DNA from 2 places in the Marinobacter sediminum genome. Region 1 is predicted to be linked to the other one. Evidence: predicted binding sites of a transcription regulator. Region 1 holds the regulator's gene; the other holds the start of a gene.

Region 1 (8,657 bases):
CGCACCCTCGCGCTGATCGGTACCATTCTGGCCACCGTGTTCCTGCTCTGGCGCAGTGATGAGCCAACTGTGGTCTCAAATGACGCAGCGGAACTCCGAGGCAAGGGGGAGCCGGATGGCTTTATAGTGAATGGCAGCTACACCACCTATGACGAGGCCGGCAATCTGAAGGTACAGTTCACCAGTCCACGTATTGAACAATTCGAGGAAGGCAACCTGGCGACCATGGAATCGCCCCGGGCTGAACTCTACGGTGAGCCGGGAACCAAGCCCTGGGTTGTTGAGGCAGAGAACGGCAGTCTGCTGCAAAATGAAAATCTGCTCTACCTGACAGGCAATGTGCGCGTTATCCGGACGGTTGGCGACCGGGAGGCCACACTTACAACATCAAGCCTGACACTGGACAATGATTTGGGCACTGCCTATACCGATGCGCCCGTCGAGATTACTGACAGGATCGGTGTCACCCGTGCCAAGGGAATGAAGGCATGGATTGATAAACGTATTCTGGAACTCAACTCCCAGGTGGAAGGACGCTATGAAACCGGTAAATAACCGCCTCCAGGCGCTGTTGACAGTCGTGATTGGCCTGGTTGTGGCAGCCCCCACAGCCGCTTTTGATCTTGACTCGGACCAACCTATTACCGTGAGCGCTGATAACGCTCGACTGGACGATAATAAAGGCATCGCGACCTACACCGGGGCCGTTGAGCTTATCCAGGGTAAGACCCGCCTTTCCGCAGATCAGGTCGTGCTGTTTCGAAGCGAGGAGGGCCTGAGCCGCATCGAAGCATCCGGACGCCCCGCCCATTACCAGCAGCCGTCCCGGGAAGGCGGCGGACAAACAGACGCCCGGGCACGCAATATCACATGGTCTGCCTCAGACAGCGAGCTGACGTTTGAGCGTGAAGCCGTCATTGAGCAGAATGGCAACCTGTTCCGGGGCGACGTCATTCATTATGATACGGTCCATCGGGTCGTCACCGCAGAGGGTGGAGAAGACACCGGCTCCGGCACCGGCCGTGTCGAAATGGTTATCCAGCCACGCAGCACCAGCAGCAAACAGGGATCAGATGGCAGTTCTCAGAGCCAGTAATCTGGCAAAAAGCTACAAGCAGAAAAAAGTGGTGATTGACGTCTCCCTGGAAATCCGAAGCGGCGAGATTGTCGGCCTGTTGGGACCCAATGGCGCAGGGAAAACGACTTGCTTTTACATGATTGTAGGGCTGGTGCCCGCAGACAGAGGTCGAATCACCATCGACAGCCAGGACATTACGCCCTTGCCCATGCATGGCCGCGCCCGGAAGGGAATTGGCTACCTGCCCCAGGAAGCATCGGTTTTCCGGAAACTGTCGGTACGTGACAACATTATGGCCATCCTCGAGACTCGCAAGGGGCTCGGACGGGCTGATCGCGAGAGCAAACTGCAGGAGCTGCTGGAGGAATTCCATATCACCCATATCCGCGACAGCGTGGGCATGGCATTGTCAGGGGGCGAGCGCCGCAGGGTGGAGATAGCCAGAGCGCTGGCAATGGAACCTGCATTTATTCTTCTGGATGAGCCCTTTGCAGGCGTTGATCCGATTTCGGTGAGCGACATCAAGCACATTATCCGCCACCTCAGGGATAAGGGCATTGGCGTGCTGATCACCGATCACAATGTGCGGGAAACCCTGGACATCTGCGAGAATGCCTACATCGTGTCCGGCGGGCACATCATCGCCTCTGGAAATTCAGAAGCGATCCTTGCCAACGAGCAGGTTAAGGAAGTGTATCTGGGCAGCGAATTCAGGCTGTGACTTCCTTTGGCCGATTGTGTTGATGAACTGTAGCAAGTAAACTCGGCAAAGAACTTGCAGGGTTTTTTCCCGTAGCGGCAAGTGACCGGCATACAACGAATTTTTATGTGACTGTCCACGAAGCAGAGCGCTGATGAGTAACGGATCCTGAACCATGGTGATGAAAGCCTCCTTACAGTTAAAGCTGGGTCAAAGCCTGACCATGACGCCCCAGCTGCAACAGGCGATCCGGCTACTGCAGCTTTCCACACTCGACCTTCAACAGGAAATCCAGCAGGCACTGGAATCCAATCCGATGCTGGAAACCTCTGAGGATGACGACGAGCCGGAATCCAGTTCGGGCGAACCGGACTCGAACAGCGAAGACGCCGGCTCAGAGACAACAGCCGAAGCACAGCCGGACAGCAGCCAGGACTGGGATCAAACGGAAAATGGTCCCGACTGGGCTTCGGAAAATGAGATTCCGGATAACATTCCCGATGACCTGCCTGTCGACACTGCCTGGGACGATATTTACCAGTCGGCTCCCGCACCGGCAGCCCGGAACGATGATGAAAACGACCACGATTTCGAGACCCGCAACTCCCCCACCGAAACCCTCCGGGATCATCTGGAGTGGCAACTGAACCTGACGCCACTGAGCGAACGGGATCGGGCCATTGCGCACGCCCTGATGGATGCGGTGGACGACAGAGGCTATCTGACCAGTCCCCTGGAAGAAATTCACACCGGCCTGGTTGATGAAAACGAGGAAGATCCGCTCGAGCTGGACGAGGTTGAGGCGGTATTGCATCGCTTACAGCACTTTGACCCCCCTGGCGTGTTTGCGCGAGATCTTCAGGAATGCCTGTTAATCCAGCTGAGCCAGTTACCTCCGGACACGCCCTGGCTGGCCCAGGCGCGGTTGGTCATTACCCATTACATCAATTTGCTGGGCAACAGGGATTACGCCCAGCTACTGCGCCGGAGCCGGTTAAAAGAAGACCAGCTAAGAGAGGTTCTGGCCCTGATTACCGGCCTGAACCCTCGCCCGGGTGATGTCATCGACCAGGCCGAGCCGGACTATGTCATCCCTGATGTTATTGTCCGCAAAGACAACGGACGCTGGCGCGTAGAGCTGAATCCGGAAATCGCTCCGCGCATTCGCGTTAATGCAAGCTATGCTTCTCTTATAAGGCGAGCGGATAGCAGCGCTGATAACACCTACATGCGGGATCAGCTTCAGGAGGCCAAATGGTTTATCAAGAGCCTGCAAAGCCGCAATGAAACCTTGCTGAAGGTGGCAACCCGCATCGTCGAGCACCAGCAGGGATTTCTGGACGAGGGTGAAGAGGCCATGAAGCCGCTGATCCTCTCTGATATTGCCCAGGCGGTGGAGATGCATGAGTCGACGATTTCCCGTGTTACTACTCAGAAATTCATGCACACCCCCCGGGGAATTTTTGAACTCAAGTACTTCTTCTCCAGTCACGTCAGCACGAATGAGGGTGGTGAATGCTCCTCCACGGCAATCCGTGCAATGATCAAGAAGCTGGTTGCAGCAGAAACTCCCAAAAAGCCGTTGAGTGACAGTAAAATTGCAGCCATGCTAGGGGAACAAGGTATCAAGGTGGCGAGACGCACGGTGGCCAAGTATCGAGAAGCGATGCATATACCACCCTCAAACGAGCGGAAGCGACTGGTATAGGGAGCCTTTTACTTTACAGGCCTTGCCCAGGAACACGATTCGCCGGCGCGCGATGCGCCAGCACTCAGCCCGGCCCCCTCGGGAGTCGGCATGATGACAACAGGAGACGCCTATGCAACTCAATATTTCAGGCCATCACGTAGAACTGACTCCCGCATTGAAAGATTACGTTTCAGAAAAATTTGGCAAGCTGGAACGCCACTTTGACCACATCAGCAATTGCCAGGTAACCCTGGAAGTGGAAAAAGTGCGCCAGATGGCGGAGGCGACGCTTCACGTGGTTGGTGGTGAGATTCACGCAAAGGCTGAGAATGGGGATATGTATGCAGCGATTGATTCGCTCATTGACAAGCTGGACCGTCAGATCCTCAAGCATAAGGAAAAGAATGTAGACCGGATGCACGGAAACGGGTCTCGTTAAACGCCCGTTTTCATGCGTGTCATCTAATCGCGCTGCGGCATGGCTAACCTGCCGCAGCCTTTTTTTTACGGAAATGCAGTCGATTCATGAGCGACACATCCCTGACCATTGACAACATCCTTGCACCGGAGCTGAGTCTTTGCCGGATACCTGCATCCAGCAAGAAACGGGTTCTGGAATCCATTGCCGAGCAGATCAACCAGCATGACGGCTCGCTCAGCGAAACCCAGATCTTCAATAATCTGGTCGCGCGTGAGCGCCTGGGCAGCACCGGTATTGGCCAAGGCATTGCCATACCCCATTGCCGCCTGGAAGGACTGGATCACGTCGTCGGCGTTCTGCTCACGCTGGAAGAAAGCATCGAGTTCGACGCCATCGATAACCAGCCGGTGGATCTCGTGTTTGCCCTCGTTGTTCCCAAGGAGGCAACCAGCGAGCACCTGGAACTGCTCAGCCAGCTGGCCGAGAAATTTAACGAACGCGCATTCTGCGATCGTCTGCGCCAGTGTGAAGATGCCAAGACACTTTATGAGCGCATGACAGCTGCAGACGGCTAACACTCATTGTTGTGGAGACAGGGTGACCATGAAACTGATCATCGTCAGTGGCCGGTCCGGTTCGGGCAAGAGTACAGCACTCCATGTTCTTGAAGACCTGGGGTTTTACTGCATTGACAACCTCCCCATAGGATTGCTGTTTCCCTTGACCCGGGAAGCCGCGAACCAGGTAACACCCGGTCGGCTGGGAAAAATGGCGGTCAGTATTGATGCCCGCAACCTGTCCGGCGAGCTGGCCAACTTCGAAGAGATTTACCGGCGGCTCGAGGAAACCGAAGTCACAGTCGAAATCATATTTCTCGACGCCGATGAACAGTCCCTGCTCCAACGGTTTCACGCCACTCGACGCAAGCACCCACTCAGCGATGACAGGACGTCCCTTCGGGAAGCCATCAACAACGAGAAAAAGTGCCTGGAGCCGCTCGCCAAGCTTTCCGATCTCTACGTGAACACCACCGGCATGTCCATGTACGAGCTGCGGGATATGATCAAACAGCGTGTCGTTGGCCGGAAGGACCAGGAGCTGGCCCTGTTGTTCCAGTCATTCGGTTTCAAGCACGGCGTCCCGCTGGACTCGGACTATGTCTTTGACGTCCGCTGTCTGCCAAATCCGTACTGGGACACCAGTTTGCGTAAGTTCGTCGGCACCGACCAGCCAGTAATCGACTTTCTGGAAAAAGAACCGGCCAGTCGGAAAATGATCGATGATCTGACTGCATTTCTCGAAGCCTGGCTTCCCTCTTTTGCTGACAGCAACCGCAGCTATATGACCATTTCAATTGGTTGCACTGGCGGGCAACACCGCTCGGTCTATGTCTCGGAACAGCTTTGCAGCCATTTCCGACAGCGCTACAGTAACGTTCAGGTCCGCCACACCGAGCTACCGCACCTGCAAACCCGTGAAGAGATCTGAGCCAGCATGATTCGCCGCCCCATCACCATCATTAACAAGCTGGGACTGCATGCCCGGGCCACCGCCAAGCTGGTCAACACGGCATCGGAATTCGACAGCAGCGTAAAAATCAGCGGCAAGGGCCGGGAAGTGGATGCCAAGAACATAATGCAGGTGATGATGCTTGCCGCCAGCCAGGGTACCGATGTCGAACTGGTTGCGGATGGGCAGGACGAGCAGGATGCCATTGATGCTCTGGTTGAGCTGATTAATGACTATTTCGGAGAGGGCGAGTAATACCAGGCTTGCTGCGGCCAGAACGGAATCTTCTGCGGCATTCAACGACAACTCTTTCTCACCTGTGCCACCTAACTCCGCTATAATACAGGCGTTTTCTGACTGTGGGTAATTCATGACCGATATTCTGGAAAAAAGCCAGGCCCGCCAACGCCTTCGCTCCCTGGGCGAAGCCCTGGACAGTGGTGCCCTGAAACAGGTTGCCCGTATTCTGAACGGCGGCCTGAGCCCCAGTGATATTGCCCACCTTCTGGAATCTTCCCCGCCCCGCGAGCGGGCCCTGCTGTGGAATCTGGTCGATAAAGAGCTGGAAGGGGAAGTTCTCCAGTACCTGAGCGACGACATCCGTGGTTATTTCCTGAGCCAGCTCAATGCGCAGGAACTGGCGGATATCATCGAGGATTTCGAGTCGGACGATCTCGCCGACCTGCTGCAGCAATTACCGGACACGGTGATCCAGGAAGTTCTGGACACCATGGACGACCAGGACCGGCAACGGGTCGAAGAAGTTCTCTCCTACCCGGAGGACACCGCCGGCGGTCTGATGAACACGGACACCATCACGGTGCGCCCGGACATCAGCATTGACGTTGTACTCCGTTACCTGCGCAGGCACCGTAACCTGCCACCCATGACCGACAACCTGATCGTCGTCAGCCGGCGGGATGAATTTATCGGTATGTTGCCAATCACCAAGATGCTGGTATCGAACCCTGCAGCGACAGTGCGCGAGGTGATGGACACCGAAATTGAGCCAATTCCGGTCACGCTCTCCGACACCAAGGTTGCCACGCTGTTTGAACGCTACGACCTGATCTCGGCTCCAGTGGTGAATGAAGACGGTCGACTGCTAGGTCGTATCACCATCGATGACGTGGTCGACGTAATCCGGGAAGATGCCGATCACTCCCTGATGAGCATGGCCGGTCTCGACGAAGACGAAGACACCTTCGCGCCCGTCTGGAAAACAACACGGCGCCGCGCCGTCTGGCTGGGTATAAACCTGATTACGGCGTTCGTCGCCTCCGGCGTTATCGGCCTGTTCGAGGAGACGATTACCAAGGTGGTTGCGCTTGCCGTACTTATGCCAATCGTTGCCAGCATGGGGGGCATCGCCGGGAGTCAGACCCTTACCCTGGTCATCCGCGGCATGGCCGTGGGGCAAATAAGCGGCGCTAATGTGCGCTGGCTGTTAAACCGGGAGTTCCTGTCTGGCGCGATGAATGGCGTTTTCTGGGCGCTGGTGGTTGCCACGGCTGCGGCTACCTGGTTCCAGGACCTGATGATTGGAGCCATTATTGCGGCCGCGTTGATCATAAACCTTATCGCCGCCGCTCTGGCGGGAACCATACTGCCCCTGTTCCTGAAATCAAGAAACATTGATCCGGCCCTGGCGGGCAGCGTGATCCTGACCACTGTTACCGATGTGGTCGGGTTTATGGCTTTCCTCGGCCTGGCCACCGTGTTTTACGCGTAACCGACGCACAACACCGAAAAACAACGGATTTACCATGAGTCAGCACGACCACCACGAAGACGAAGAAGAGTATGGCAAAAGCAAATCCCAGTTGAAGCGGGAAATGCACGCCCTGCAGGACATCGGCAAACGGATGCTCGAACTGAGCAACGATCAGCTCGATACTCTGCCAATCAGCGAGACCCTGCGCGCCGCCATTGAGGAATCACGCCGGATCCGCCAGAACGAAGCCAAACGCCGCCATCTCCAGTATATCGGCAAGGTTATTCGACAGGAGGATGATCCGGACGCACTAAAGCTGGCCATCGATGCTTTTGATGCCGGCAGTGAAGAGCATACCCGTCGCCATCACCTCGCCGAACGCTGGCGCGACCGTATGATTTCAGAGGGTGATTCAGTGGTCGGAGAGTTCTTCAGCTACTGTCCGGACGCAGACCTTCAACACCTGCGGAATCTCGCCCGTAACGCCCGCAAGGATGTGGAAAAGCAAAAGAACACCGGTCAGTCCCGGAAACTGTTCCGTTATCTCCGGGAATGCATCGACGACGCCGAAGCGACAAACTGACGGGCAGGCCGGCTGGTTACAGCCGGCGATGGTCCCACACCGGCATCCGCTTACGCAGCTGTGAGAGCTGTTCCACATCCAACTCCGCCGTCAACACTCCCGCCCCCTCAGCGAGCTCTTTCACAACCTTGCCCCAGGGATCGCAAATCAGGCTGTGGCCGTAGGTTCGGCGGCGTTCGCTGTTTTGCCCACCCTGTCCCGGGGCAACGATCCAGACCTGGTTTTCGATCGCCCGCGCGCGGGTAAGCACGTGCCAATGGGCATTTCCGGTCTGCCAGGTGAACGCACTGGGTAAGCATACCCACTCAGCGCCTTTTTCTCGCAAAGCCCGAAACAACTCCGGGAAGCGCAAATCATAACAAACAGCGAGGCCAAGCTTGCCGACTGGCGTATCCAGTGTTACCAATTGCTCACCGGGCTCGAAGGTGTCCGACTCCCGGTATTGGCCGTGGGCGTCATCAATCGTCGCATCAAACAGGTGAATCTTGTCATAGCGAGCGACTTCCCGGCCCTGATCATCGAACACCAGACAGGAGGACCTGACCCGCTCCTCAATGCTGGAACCATCAGGCCGATCCGCCAGAGGTAGTGAGCCGCCGACGATCCACATCCCGAGCTTTTTCGCCTGTTCCGCCAGAAAAGTCCGGATAACCGGCTGTGCCGAGACTTCTACTTGTCCGCAATCCACCATCTGATCGGTTGCCAATACGGCAAAATTTTCGGGCAGCACCGCGATCAGAGCCCCTTCACTGGACGCTTTTGCCAGTAATTTCCGGGCCTCGTTCAGGTTGGCGTCGATATCATGGGTGCTCACCATCTGGATGGCGGCAACCCGATTGGAAACAGATGTGTTCATAAACAACAGCTCCTGCTATTCACCGTTATCAAACACCCGCCGAAGGTCTACCTGCGGATCGTCCCAGGTACCAGTCACACTGTAACTGGCACTGGTCAGCTTGCTT
Region 2 (8,657 bases), 530 kb from region 1:
TAATGCTTTCATGTTCTCCTCGTGGCTTTCCCGCGTGGTTTCGGGGTTGGTGTCGCGCAGATCGAAGGTCGCGCCGGTCACCGCCACACCGTCATCCATCGGATTCAGATACCGGGCGCCGCAGATAACCGCCTTTGGTGTTTGCAGCGCTTTGTCTGTCAGGTGAGTAACCTGGCCCCGAATACTTTTAAGCCGGTATTCGCCCTTAAGCGGTATGAGTTCTGGCGACAGGTGTCCGGCACATATCACAACGCGGTCTGCAATAATTTCCGGGCCGCCGGAGCCTGTTAACCGCCACTTGCCATTAAGGGGAATCAGGCGCTCGACATTGGAGCTGAATGCAGGGGTGATAAGGGCATGCTCGGAGAGTGCTTTGCAAAGCTTTGCGGGTTCGAGCCAGCCGCTGCCGGGAAACCAGATACCCCCGGTTTGGGTCTGAATGCCGGTCAGCCGGGAGGCTTCCTCCCGAGCTACGGGATACAGAATCTCCGCCGGGTAGGCATTGCGTCTCAGAAATCGTTGCTGGCGATCCTGCTCCTGAGGGCTCCAGGCCAGCTGTAACAGACCGGTTGGATGCCAGTAGCGATCGCGATAAGGCGTGTAGAAGCGCTGGCTGAACAGCAGGGATGTGAGCCCCAGTTCAGTCTGATCGTTGAATTCGACCCCCAGCTTGACGTAGGTCGCTCCCTGTCGATTTCCCGAGGCAGCTGCCCCGGGCTGGCTGGCAGAATCCACCAGTGTGACTTCAACGCCGCGGTCTGCAAGATTGCGTGCCAGCAGGCAGCCGGCAATACCGGCACCGATTACCGCAACTGTTTTGGCGCCGGCTGCGGGGTCGAAGCCGACTTCATCCGGAAGCAGCCCGGCCAGCATGTCTCTCTTGCGGCCAAAGCCCCGGGTCTTTTCAACCCTGAAACCTGCGTCCGCGAGAGCCCGTTTTATTCGGCCGACGGACGTAAAGGTTGCCAAAGTGGTGCCAGGTTTGCTGTGAGCGCGAACCTGAGTAATGGTTTTGTCCAGCCACATCTGCGGGTTGCAGGCAGGCGCAAAACCGTCGAGGAACCAGGCGTCGGCTCGAAACTCAAGCGCCTCCCAGGCCTCCAGAATGTCGCCAAAATACAGAGTCAGTCGGACTCTCCCTTCGTCAAGTATCAGGCGGTGAACACCCCGGACGAGTGGCGGATAATTTTCGATGAGTTCTTTGGCAAAAGGCGTTAGCTCTGGCCAGAGGGTCAGGGCGTGAATCAGGTCTTTGCGGGTGAGTGGGAACCGTTCAACCGAAACGAAATGCAGGGTAGACGCCTGATCCGGTTTATGTTCGTTCCAGGCTTGCCAGGTGGCCAGGAAATTGAGGCCGGTTCCGAAACCGGCCTCTGCTATGACAAAGTGTCCGCCTGCCTGAACTCTGCCAAAGCGCTCGGGTAGCTGGTTATGTTGGAGGAACACGTAACGGGCTTCCTCCAGTCCATTCTCACGGTTGAAATAAAGGTCTCCGAACCTGACGGACTCCGGGATGCCGTCCCGCCATAACAGCTCGGCGGGCTCAATCTGTGGAGGGAGACTCGCGCGCTCCATGGTGTTATTCGGTGGTTTCCAGAATGGAGACGCTCTGAATCATGATGGGCTCCACCGGGACATCGGCCATACCGCCGGAGTACCCGGTTTTCGAGTTGGCAATGGAATCAACCACACCCATACCGCCTGTCACCTTGCCAAACACGGCATAACCGGCGCCCCGAACACCTTTGTTCAGGAATCCGTTATCCACGAGATTGATAAAAAACTGGGATGTGGCGGAGTCCGGCGCGCTGGTACGTGCCATCGAGATGGTACCGCGGAGGTTGGGAAGAGTCTGGCTGGCCTCATTGGCTATGGCCGCGCGGGTTGATTTACGTGAAAGTTCGGGGCTGAACCCGCCTCCCTGGATCATGAATCCGGGGATGACACGGTGAAATACGGTGCCGTCGTAAAAGTCTGAGCGGACGTACTCCAGAAAGTTACTGACGGTTTCAGGTGCCACATCCGGCCGCAGTTGCAGCTCGAATGCTCCCTCACTGGTTACAACTCTTACCTTGGGGAGGTCAGCATCGGATGCACTGGTTCCGGACTCTGACAGAGCCTCTGTGGGCGTCAAAAGAACAGTGAGCGCCAGAGTCAGGGCAGGGATCACATTACGCATCGGTTTTACGGTATTTGTCATGTAAGGGGCACTCTTCGGGTTAGCTACAGAGGTGTTTCCTGAAATAGTTCAAACGTCGTGTTATCTGGAGCACGATCTTAGCAGATTGTACCAATTTTTCGGTGGAGTCCCCCGATGCAGGATTGCCATCATCGGTGACTATTATGAGGGGAATAGGTGCTATGGATAAAAATACCCGGGAAGACCGGGCATTTTTATCGGTGGGCCTTCTGGGGGTCAGGCGCTCGCAAGAACGGTTCGGCTTGATACTGAGGTGTGCTCGCCTTTTGCACCATAAAGCTTTTGAGTTGCATTGGCACCCCGGAAAATATCTGTCAGGCGAGCGAGCCTCTTTTGGAGGTGGCTCATCACCCGACCGTTGTTCTGGTTGAGGATCTGGCACTCCGACATTTGCGTATCGGCCTCCTTCCAAAGATCGTAAAGCTCAGTCAGACCCGCACTATGGATGAAACGGGAAGGTTCGCCGCTGTCTGGCTGGTAGCCCATGGCGACGAGTGTGCGGATTTTCTGTTTGGCCCGTTCTCGGATTTCACTGAGGAGTTGGTTTTTTTCGGCTGTCAGGGAATCAAGAGCGCGAATATCTGACGTCGAAAGTAAGGTCTTTTCGTTCTGCAGGACGTTCGCCAGTTCTTTCAATTGGCGGACGTCCTGAGAGAGGAGGTCTTTCAGATCATCGATTGCAGCCATGGTTTACTCACCCGAAAATGCTTCCATCCAACTCAAGCATTTTCTGGGCCAGTTTTTCTGCGTCAACTTTGTACGTTCCATTTTCCAGTGCTGAACGAATTTCGGCGATACGATCATCATCCATCTCGGGATAGTCGCCGAGCTTCTGTTCAAGCTGTTTCAGGTTCTTGGCCTGGCTGCTCAGACTTACGTTTTCCTCCCGGGCACCCTGAGCCTGTGTTTTCGCCTGCTGGTTGCTAGCCTGCTGGGCATCCTGCGCACCGGATGATTTGTCGGCCGTGGTTCTCTGGGTGTTGACCTGGCCTGCGCCGATTCCATTAAAGTCAACTGACATATCGATACCTGCTTGCCTGTTACGTCACGCCTGGGCGCGACTTACTCGAGTGTATAGTTACGTAACGGCTGAGCCGCCCATAGCTTTAGAGAAATTTTTCAGATTTTTACATTAACATCCATTCACCGGGGCAGCCTTACGACGCGTTGGCGCGGCAGTTACTTGCCGACCGGCAAAAGGCTGCCTGTCCTGCGGTCACATCGGAATTTCCACGCGGCCCGGCGCAACAACATTTGCCTTGATCGTTCTGGAGGAAGCAAGGTTTCTGACCAGAACCTGTTCACCTACAGAAGCATTTGCCAAGGCTTTGCCTCGCGTACTAACTGCAAACGAACCACTTTTGGCGGTGATCATAACATGGTCGCCACGTTCGACTGCGTCCGGGGCAGCCAGCAGATCGGGTGTGATCAGTGAGCCCGAGTTAACCGGTCGGCGAATTTCCATGCCCGCCACGTCTGATGCTTTGCGCATTACTCCCCGGCGGCTGGCGTTAATCGTCATGGTTTTGGTTGTCACCATTCCTACGGTCACCCGTTCCCCCCGAGCCAGCGGACGTGCAGCGACAAGGGCCGGTCCTTCTATCGAAACCGAAGCGGTGACAAACAGGCGCCATGGGCGGTCACTCTCACAGGCAACCTGCAGGGAAGGGTGGGTGCTTTTCCATGGATCACCTGTGAACTCAACAGAAAGAGGGTTGCTGCACTGGGCTAGCGAAAGCCTGCTGTCGATGCTTCCTGCTTCAAAGGAGACGGTGTAACCGTGCTCGGCTTGTTCGTTTGCAAAAGCCTCGAGGAACTGAACTGCCGCCCCACGGATTTGGCTCGCTGTCGTCTCTGCTCCAGCATGGGCGCTGAGGCCAGACATTAGCAGTGCGAAGGCGTAAATGGTGATGCGCATACCGGTCCGTTTGTCCTATGCTGTCAGTACCAAGCCGGGCGCCCGCAAATAACTAAGGATTCGGGGGTGGCGGCCGATAAACAGACTGTATCCGCGTGGTAACGACGGTTTTTTGTCAGCCCGTTCAATATAGACTAAGCAGCAAGATGCATGCCGACGTGATTGCGGCAAGACAGGAGAGAAAAGATGGCGGGGGTTTTAGACAGTGTAAACCAGCGTACCCAGCTGGTTGGGCAGAATCGCCTTGAACTGCTTCTGTTCCGTTTGCGCGGGCGGCAGATGTACGGCATTAACGTGTTCAAGGTAAAGGAAGTTCTGCAATGTCCGAAGTTATCTTCAATTCCCAATAGCCGGGCAGTAGTGCGTGGCGTGGCTCACATCCGTGGTGAGACGATTCCGATCATTGACCTCAGTATGTCAATTGGCCTTCCGGGCATTCCACAAGAGGAGTTGGCGACCAGTTTTGTCATCATCACGGAATACAATCGCAAAACTCAGGGCTTCCTGGTGACCGGTGTTGAGCGGATCATGAACATGAACTGGGAGGATATTCTTCCGCCTCCAAAAGGGGCAGGCAAAGATGTCTATCTTACGGCCGTCACCAAGATTGATGATAAGCTTATAGAAATCATTGACGTAGAGAAGATTCTTTCAGAAGTATCGCCTCTGAGGGAAGATGTCACTGAGGCAGTGCTTAGCAAGAGCGCAGAGAGGGTGGCGGGTCACCTGCCGGTACTCGTTGTTGATGACTCTTCGGTCGCTCGCCGTCAGATTGAGCGCTGCCTGACAGCCATCGGTATGGCAGTTGTTACCAAAAGCGATGGCAAACAGGCGTATCAGTACCTTAAAGAGATCACCGAGGATGGCTCGAATGCGCGGGATCATCTGGCCCTGGTTATTTCCGATGTGGAAATGCCCGAGATGGACGGCTACACGCTGGTTACGCGATGCAAGGCTGATCCCGCACTCAGTGATCTATTTGTTATGCTTCACACCTCATTGAGCGGTGTCTTCAACAAAGCCATGGTTCAGAAAGTGGGCGCGGACGACTTTATGGCCAAGTTCAGCCCCGACGAACTGGCAGAGCGGGTGATGGAAATCATTGATCAGGGATGATGCCACTGCTCACGGATTCATTCAGAACTGAGATCCAATGAAAGCGGATATAACCCCACAGGAATACGAAGCCTTCAAGACGTTCCTGCAGGATGCGTGTGGTATTTTGCTGGGCGAAAACAAACAGTATCTGGTTAAGAGCCGTCTTCGCCGGATTCTGGAGGAGAATCAGCTTCATTCCCTTGGTGAGTTGCTGGAACGTCTCAAACGTCCCGGTAGAGCCAGCCTTCAGGAGGTTGTCATTGATGCAATGACAACCAATGAAACGCTGTGGTTCCGGGACAATCATCCGTTCCGTATTCTCCAGGAAAAGCTGCTGCCGGAGTTTGCTGAACGGAAAACGACACAGCCTTTGCGATTCTGGTCGGCGGCCTGTTCGACCGGGCAGGAGCCCTATTCGGTTGGCATGATTGTGGAGGAATTCCGACGGGCCAGGCCCGGAAAGCTGCGTGACGTCAAAATTACTGCGACAGACATTTCAAAGAGCGTTCTTGAGGTGGCTCGTCGTGGCGAATATGAAATGATCGCCATTGGCCGCGGGCTCTCCCCTGAGCGTCAGAAGCAGTTTTTCACACCTTCGGTTAACGGTGGCTGGCAGATCCGTCCCCAGCTGAAGAACATGGTGGAGTTCAGGGAGCTGAACCTGCTTGAACGCTACCTGCTGGGTAAGTTTGATATCGTGATGTGCCGCAATGTGCTGATCTATTTCTCGGCAGAGCTGAAAAAGGACATCCTCACGCGCATACACGCCACACTGAACCCTGGCGGCTATCTGATTCTCGGTGCCTCCGAGTCGCTTAATGGCCTGTCGCACCTGTATGAAATGGTTCAGTGCCATCCGGGTATTATCTACAGGAAAAAGTAACACTATGCCCCTCAATGTATGGGTTCTGGTTGCCGCCCAGGCACTCGCCATGTGCACGGCGCCTTTTATTGTTTTCATCGGGAGCATACAGGGTCGGCTTCTCTCTCCGGCGCCAGAATATGCCACTTTACCGGTCGGGCTGGTTGTCGTGGGTACGGTGCTTGCTATCAAACCCGCGACCTGGCTAATGGAAAGGGTGGGGCGCAAGCGGGTAATGCTGCTTGGCGCTGTCATGGGGATGACGTCTGCGTCTCTTGGCGCCCTGGCTTCCTGGAAAGGTCTTTTCCCTCTCCTTTGTTTTGCCTCCGTCGTTGGCGGGACGGGACTGGCTGTCGTTCACCAGTATCGTTTTGCGGCCATGGAATCCGTACCTCCGGGTATGGCAGCAACCGCCGCCGCGCGGGTTTTGCTCGGTGGTCTCGTTGCGGCCTGGCTTGGCCCTGAAGTTGCGGCGCTTGGTGGTGATGGGGAGCATCCCTTCCTGATGAGTTGGTTGGGGCTGGCCGCGGTGCAGGCATTGGCCCTTGTTATTCTGGCTCTCGGGTATAAGGCCAAAAAGGAGCTGGTGCGGGAATCCCATTCCGGGGGTGGCCGTCCGTTGGCAGAAATTCTCAGGAACCCGCTCGTCTGGGTTGCAATCAGTGCGGCTTCTGTTGGGTATGCGGTGATGAGCTTCATTATGACAGCGACGCCGCTGAGCATGACAGAAATGGCCGGGCACGATTTGAATGATGCCAAGCGGGTGATTCAGCTCCACATCATGGCCATGTATCTGCCTTCCCTGATCAGTGGATGGCTGACCCGGGTGGTGGGTATTCCCAAGATGATGGCTGGAGGCTTACTGGCGTATTTTGCCTGTGTGGCTCTTGCTGCCAGCGGCATCAGTTTTCACCATTACCTGGGAGCACTGTTACTTCTTGGTGTGGGGTGGAATTTCCTCTTTGTAGGCGGTACTTCGCTGTTGCCCAAAGGGTACACCGATGCCGAACGCTTCAGGGTTCAGGGGCTTAATGATGTCCTCGTTTTTGGCTCCCAGGCGACAGCGGCTTTGTCCGCCGGCGCGATACTTAGCTGGGTAGGGTGGTCAGGTCTGGTGATGGTTGCCGTGCCGTTTCTCATTTTTCATGGGGCGCTTATGATGGTCTGGCTTGTCATGTCGCCGTCAGCGGGGTCATCGGTTAACAGAAGAGATTGATTTTTCCGGAATGGATTAAAGATGGACCAACTCAACCTCAGGCATCTCTATTATTTCTGGGTCATTAGCCGGGAAGGTTCCATTGCCCGGGCCAGTGAGGTGCTGGAGCTGGCACCGCAGACCCTGAGTGGACAACTGGCAACCTTTGAATCTGCCGTTGGTGGCCTGCTTTTTCAGAGAGAACGCCGAAAACTTGTACTTACCGATCTGGGTAAAACCGTCCTGGGCTACGCTAACGATATCTTTGCACTGACCGGCGAACTCAATGAAACGCTACGCCTCGCTCCGGCAGAGAGGCCCCTGACGCTCTCTGCCGGTGTATCTGCCTCCATTCACAAGCTGATTGCTTACTATCTCCTGCAACCCGCGATGGCACTCTCCCGTCCTGTGCAACTTGAATGTCGGACCGGAGGTACCGAGGACCTGGTGTTAGGCCTGAAACGCAGGGAGCTGGATGTGGTTCTCACGGACCGGGCGCCGGGAATGGATGAACATGGCAGTTTTACGGTACACCCTCTCGCTGGCTCGAGTATCAGTCTGTTTGCTTCCGCCGACCTGGCCTCACGCTTGAAGAAGGGCTTTCCCGAGTCTCTGAACGGGGAACCCTTGTTGGCGAATGCTACCGATGCCCCCTATTTCGAAAGGCTGATGAACTGGTTCTCCCTTAAGGGCGTGCGCATGAACGTGGTGGCACGAATCGACGACAGCGCTCTGATCAAAGTATTCGGGCGAGAGGGACTGGGAGTATTCGCTGCGCCGACCGTCATAGAACAGGAAGTTTGTCGCCAGTACGGAGTGCAGTGCATTGCGTCCATAGACGAGGTTAAGGATGAACTGTTTGCGATTACCCGGGGGCGGAATCTTGCCCATGTTGGGGTGAGGGCCATATGTGAAGGAAAGAGAAGCTTTAATACCTCGGAATAAACATCGAAAAAGACGAGCAAAATGTACGATTAAAGCTTATTTTATCGAGCCGTCTTCCTGTTCATCATGGTGCTGTGTTCGGGTAACAACCCACAAGGAGTAGCAGCCATGAAGACTATCCATAAATTCCGTATTGAACCAGGTAAGAAACCGACCACCCTGTCTCTGTGTCAGGGCTTCCGGGTTGTTCGGTGCGAGTACCTGGTGCCTGATAAGGCCGTTTTTCTCTGGGTGGAGCAGTCGCTCACCATTGGAACACCTACCGTTCAGCGTCAGTTCCGTGTCGCGTTCTCAGGTGAGCCGGTGCCCAACGCCTATGAGTATCTGGATACTGCGTTGGATCCGTTTGGACCGGAGGCATACCACGTGTTCGCCGTGCCGCGATCAGAGGAAGAAGCGGAACGTGACCTTACGGGTGAATCAGCAAGCGAGGGGATGT

What was found. The regulator sigma-54, encoded in region 1, starts transcription at its own class of promoters, with help from an activator protein. The targets are predictions, from matches to a motif close to ANTGGCATNNANNTTGCTNT.
Region 2: the regulator sigma-54 is predicted to act here: its motif matches at 4,257-4,276, upstream of flgA (flagellar basal body P-ring formation chaperone FlgA).

Annotation. Positions count from the first base shown of each region.
Region 1 is NZ_JAGTWY010000001.1:1,990,919-1,999,575, forward strand. It holds gene lptC (LPS export ABC transporter periplasmic protein LptC) at 1-555, shown strand, start outside; gene lptA (lipopolysaccharide transport periplasmic protein LptA) at 539-1,096, shown strand; gene lptB (LPS export ABC transporter ATP-binding protein) at 1,074-1,799, shown strand; gene KFJ24_RS09465 (RNA polymerase factor sigma-54) at 1,960-3,486, shown strand; gene hpf (ribosome hibernation promoting factor) at 3,599-3,907, shown strand; gene ptsN (PTS IIA-like nitrogen regulatory protein PtsN) at 3,994-4,464, shown strand; gene rapZ (RNase adapter RapZ) at 4,493-5,377, shown strand; gene KFJ24_RS09485 (HPr family phosphocarrier protein) at 5,384-5,653, shown strand; gene mgtE (magnesium transporter) at 5,769-7,130, shown strand; gene yjgA (ribosome biogenesis factor YjgA) at 7,165-7,695, shown strand; gene KFJ24_RS09500 (carbon-nitrogen hydrolase family protein) at 7,712-8,551, opposite strand; gene KFJ24_RS09505 (YhdP family phospholipid transporter) at 8,567-8,657, opposite strand, start outside.
Region 2 is NZ_JAGTWY010000001.1:1,462,760-1,471,416, reverse strand. It holds gene mnmC (bifunctional tRNA (5-methylaminomethyl-2-thiouridine)(34)-methyltransferase MnmD/FAD-dependent 5-carboxymethylaminomethyl-2-thiouridine(34) oxidoreductase MnmC) at 1-1,575, opposite strand, end outside; gene KFJ24_RS07020 (peptidylprolyl isomerase) at 1,580-2,152, opposite strand; gene KFJ24_RS07015 (flagella synthesis protein FlgN) at 2,417-2,887, opposite strand; gene flgM (flagellar biosynthesis anti-sigma factor FlgM) at 2,895-3,221, opposite strand; gene flgA (flagellar basal body P-ring formation chaperone FlgA) at 3,417-4,118, opposite strand; gene KFJ24_RS07000 (chemotaxis protein CheV) at 4,305-5,234, shown strand; gene KFJ24_RS06995 (CheR family methyltransferase) at 5,272-6,099, shown strand; gene KFJ24_RS06990 (MFS transporter) at 6,104-7,294, shown strand; gene KFJ24_RS06985 (LysR family transcriptional regulator) at 7,316-8,218, shown strand; gene KFJ24_RS06980 (DUF7352 domain-containing protein) at 8,327-8,657, shown strand, end outside.